Regions from separate parts of the Cellvibrio chitinivorans genome, predicted to be linked through region 2. Evidence: predicted binding sites of a transcription regulator. Region 2 holds the regulator's gene; the other holds the start of a gene.
The links. Region 2 encodes PhoB, which activates phosphate uptake and scavenging genes when phosphate is short. Its sites were predicted from a motif close to TGTCATAAANNTGTAACA; they were not measured.
Positions count from the first base shown of each region.

Region 1 (2,188 bases), on a different contig from region 2:
AGTTGCCAATTTGCTGCATCACTTTTACGTACTGCTCATCGACCTGCCACTGCTTGAGGGTAATCACTCCCAAGGATTTTGCGTATTCGCGGCAGAGCGTGACGTATGCGGGAACATCGGGGGTTTGATCAGAGTTTTTAAAGGCCGATAACACCGCCAAGGTGCCCACTTCACTGAGCAGCGCTGCCATAAGCACGTTGTCGGGCAGGACATTTTTAAAGTGCAGATGCTTGGCAATAAACGTACTGACGCTGGCCTTTAATGCCAAGCGCCGCCAAGCCTCCATAAATAGACGCTTGTGCTTAACCGAGTGTACGGAAAATAAACTTTTAACCGAGTGCACCATGGTAATGCGCTCCACCTGATTCATCCCCAACAGGCGAATCACATCGAGCAGGTTTTGCGGTGGCGTTTGGCTGCCCACTAAAGGGCTGGATGCATATTTGATCAATACCGCAGACAGGGCCGGATCTTTCGCGAGCAGCTTGCTCAAATCCATCATGGATAAATCCTGCTGCCCCATGGCCTTGCGAATTTCAAACGTAATAGAGGGCAGGCTCGGCAATTGTTCTTGGCCGTTTAGGAGATCGCCTATCACGCGGCGATAAACTGCATAATCTGATTGTGCTGAGGTCACGCTGGAATCCATATCTCTTTCATTCTTCATTAATACTATTTTTGGGCAAGATTAGCAGATTTGCTTGTCGCGGTAATTAGCGCAGTGACAACAAACACGGAAATCACCTCGCATTCATGCTCAAACATCGTTCGGGTTTTGTATCCGGCTGTTACCAAATCTTCAACAAAATGTCGTCTTTCTGACACAAATCGTCGTTCTAATCATCCGGTTCGTTTTATCTCTAATCAAAATTAAAGGATGCAACCGATGACCGACCATAACGCTTATGAAATCGACAACTCGGGTATAGAGCCGCTGTCGAACCACTCTAACAACACCCATTTTTCTGAAATTCTGACTCAACGTCGCCAATTTTTAAAAGGCAGTTTGAGCACTGCCGTTGCTGCCATTATGGGCACCACTCTGGTTGCTTGTGGTGGCGACGATGATGACAATAACAACTCCTCTTCAAGCAGTTCATCTAGCAGCTCCTCCAGCAGCAGTGATTCATCCAGCAGCGCCTCATCCTCATCTGCTGCTCCACTGTTAGGGTTTACCGCCATCGCCGCCAACCGTAACGATGCCATCACCGTTCCTGCGGGCTATTCATCGGTCGCATTTGTTCCTTGGGGCACGCCATTAACGGGTTCCATGCCTACGTATAAAGGCGATGCAAGCAACAGCGGCGCCGATCAAGAACAACAAGTTGGCGCGCATCACGATGGCGTTCACTTCTTTGCAATGGATGCCAAAACCGAGGGCACCAACTCCAGCGAAGGTCTGCTGGTGATGAACCACGAATATATCGACCCATCATTAATTCACACTAACGGCCAAACTCTGGGCGCAACTCGCCCAGCCGATGAAGTGCGCAAAGAAATTGCCGCGCACGGCGTGAGTGTTATCCACATCCGCAAAAACGGCAGCGCTTGGGAAGTGGTAAATGGCAGCCCATTTAACCGTCGTATTACTGCTTCGACCCCTATGGACATCCGCGGCCCAGCCTCTGGCTCAGCCATGCTCGCCACCAAATACAGCCCAAATGGCACAGCTACACGCGGCACCCTGAACAACTGCGGCATGGGCGCAACTCCCTGGAATACCTACCTGACCGCCGAAGAAAACTGGGCCGGTTATTTTGTAAACAAAGATACCTCCCAACCGCGCGAACACAAACGCTATGGTGTGCCGAGCAAAAATGGTCGCTACTACTGGGAAGTGGCTGATTCAGCTGCCGATGAGTATGTCCGCTTTGACGCCTCAACTATCGGCGCCAGCGCGGCAGAAGACTATCGCAACGAGCCAAACACCTTTGGCTGGATGGTCGAAATCGATCCGTTCGACCCGGAAGGTCGCCCACAGAAACGCACCGCACTCGGTCGCTTTGGTCATGAAGGTGTCATCTTCGCGCCAGCGGTAGAAGGTGAACCAGTGGTTTGCTACTCGGGTGATGACTCGCAAAACGAATACATCTACAAGTTTGTCTCTGCGGAGTCTTTCCACAAAGCAACTGCCGGCGGCTATTTGCTTAACACGGGCACATTGTATGTCGCTAAATTCAATGCCGAT
Region 1 is NZ_JAYKKN010000003.1:21,388-23,575, forward strand. Features, by position in the region: gene SPL68_RS09950 (HDOD domain-containing protein) at 1-667, opposite strand, end outside; gene SPL68_RS09955 (PhoX family protein) at 887-2,188, shown strand, end outside.
Region 1: the regulator PhoB is predicted to act here: its motif matches at 809-826, upstream of SPL68_RS09955 (PhoX family protein).

Region 2 (2,188 bases):
AGGGTTTCCACATAGCCGTTGATCACCGTCAGCGGGGTGCGCAGTTCGTGGGAGACGTTGGCGATAAAGTCCTGTCGCATCTGTTCGAGGTTATGTAGTTGCGTCACATCGCGTACCACAATCAAGCGCTCGCCTTTGCCAAATTGGGTGATCTGGAATTGCAGGTGGCGGGAGTTAAAGCGCGGCGATGGCAGCTCCAGCGGTTCGCTGAAATTGCCCTCTTCAAAATAGGCGACAAATCTGGGGTGGCGGATAAAGTTGATTACCGACTGCCCCTGATCTTTGGCGTGCAGCGCGAGCATGCGGTGCGCCGCCGGGTTCCAAAAGTCCAAATGGCCGCGCGCATCCAGAATCAGTAGACCGTCTTTGAGTGCCGAGCTGATCTCCTGAATCCGTTTGATCACCGCTTGCAGGTTTTCTTTTTCATCGCGCTGTTGTTTTTGCAGCTTGTAGATATTGTCGAAAATCTGCCCCCAAATGCCGCTGGCTTCGGGCGGGTATTCAGTCTGCTGGGACACAATCCATTGGTTGAGGCGGCGCATCTGGCGCAACATCAGCAGGATGAAAATGACGCAGCCGATCAGCAACCAAACAGCAATATTGCCGGTAACAAAGCCGATCAGGCTGCAAATGGCGAGGATAATGAGAATGCGCTGGAGTTCAGCGCTGAAACCTTTTAACAAGACCGACAACCTCGTGGCACATAGCGGTAGCAAGGTCGGGGCACCGCTGTAAGACCGTCTGAGACATGGATGTCGAAGATGAGCCTACAGGGATGTATTCACGGCGTGTCTTGCAGTGGTGTCCCGACTTTGCGACGAATTCAGTGAATCAGGCTTCGATACGGGTAGAGAAACGATAACCGGTACCGCGCACTGTCTGGATCAGGTCTTCGTGGCCATCCACAGTCAGGGCTTTGCGCAGGCGGCGGATATGCACATCAACCGTGCGCTCTTCCACATACACATTGCCGCCCCAGACGTGATCCAGTAACTGGCTGCGAGTATAGGCTCTTTCCTGATGGGTCAGGAAAAATTCCAGTAAACGATATTCGGTCGGGCCCATATCCACCGACTGGTCATTAATAGTGACGCGGTGGCTGGCGGGGTCGAGGCAGAGACCTTGCACGGTAATCGGTGCGGAGGTGATTTGTGGATCGGCGCGGCGCAATACCGCTTTCAGGCGGGCAACCAGTTCGCGCGGCGAGAAAGGCTTGGTGATGTAATCATCCGCGCCCACTTCCAGACCTTGAATCTTGTTGTCTTCCTCGCCTTTGGCGGTAAGCATGATGATCGGGATATTCACGGTCACTTCATCGCGCTTTAAGCGGCGCGCCAATTCGATCCCGCTGGTGCCGGGCATCATCCAGTCGAGCAGAATCAAATCGGGTTTTTCATCGATAATCAGGCCGTGAGCATCCTGGGCATTGCTCGCTTCCATGACATGATATTCGGCCATTTCCAAGGCCACGCGCAGCATATCGCGGATTGCAGATTCATCATCAACGATAAGGATTTTACGACCGGTCATATAAGTTCTACCTGAAATAACAGCTGAATGCCGCACAGTTTTGTGAAGCTAATGTTGCAGAGTATTAAATAATTTCAGTGTTACAAATTTATGACAGTGTAAACATTTCGCAAAAAAGTGTTATCGCGCTAGTTCTTTTAATAAAGCCTGATGAAAACGCTCTGGCGCTTGGATTTGTGGCGAGTGGCCTAAATCCGCGAAGTTAACCAGTGTCGCACGTGGAATGGCTTGCGCTGTTAAACGCCCGAGTTTTTTATAGTTGCCCAAGGTTTTTTGCAGCTCAGGGGGTGCGGCGTCTTTGCCTAAGGCGGTATTGTCTAGCTCACCAATCAAGAGCAATGTCGGCATTTTCAGTTGCGGGAATTCGTAAACCACCGGCTGGCTCATAATCATGTCGGCGGTCAGCGCCGAATTCCACGCCACCAGCTCCTTGCCTTTGCCGCGATACATGCCCGCCTGCATCTCCACCCATTGGTCAAACTCCGGGCGCCACTTGCCAGCGTAATAAGTCGATAACTGATACTTGCGGATGCCCTCGGCGCTGGTATTCAGATCGCGTTTGTACCAGTCATCCACACTGCGATAAGGCACGCCCAGTGCTTTCCAATCCTCAAGGCCGATGGGGTTTACCATCACCAGTTGTTCGGTTTGCTGCGGG
Region 2 is NZ_JAYKKN010000001.1:764,697-766,884, forward strand. Features, by position in the region: gene phoR (phosphate regulon sensor histidine kinase PhoR) at 1-683, opposite strand, end outside; gene phoB (phosphate regulon transcriptional regulator PhoB) at 832-1,530, opposite strand; gene SPL68_RS03250 (alpha/beta fold hydrolase) at 1,651-2,188, opposite strand, start outside.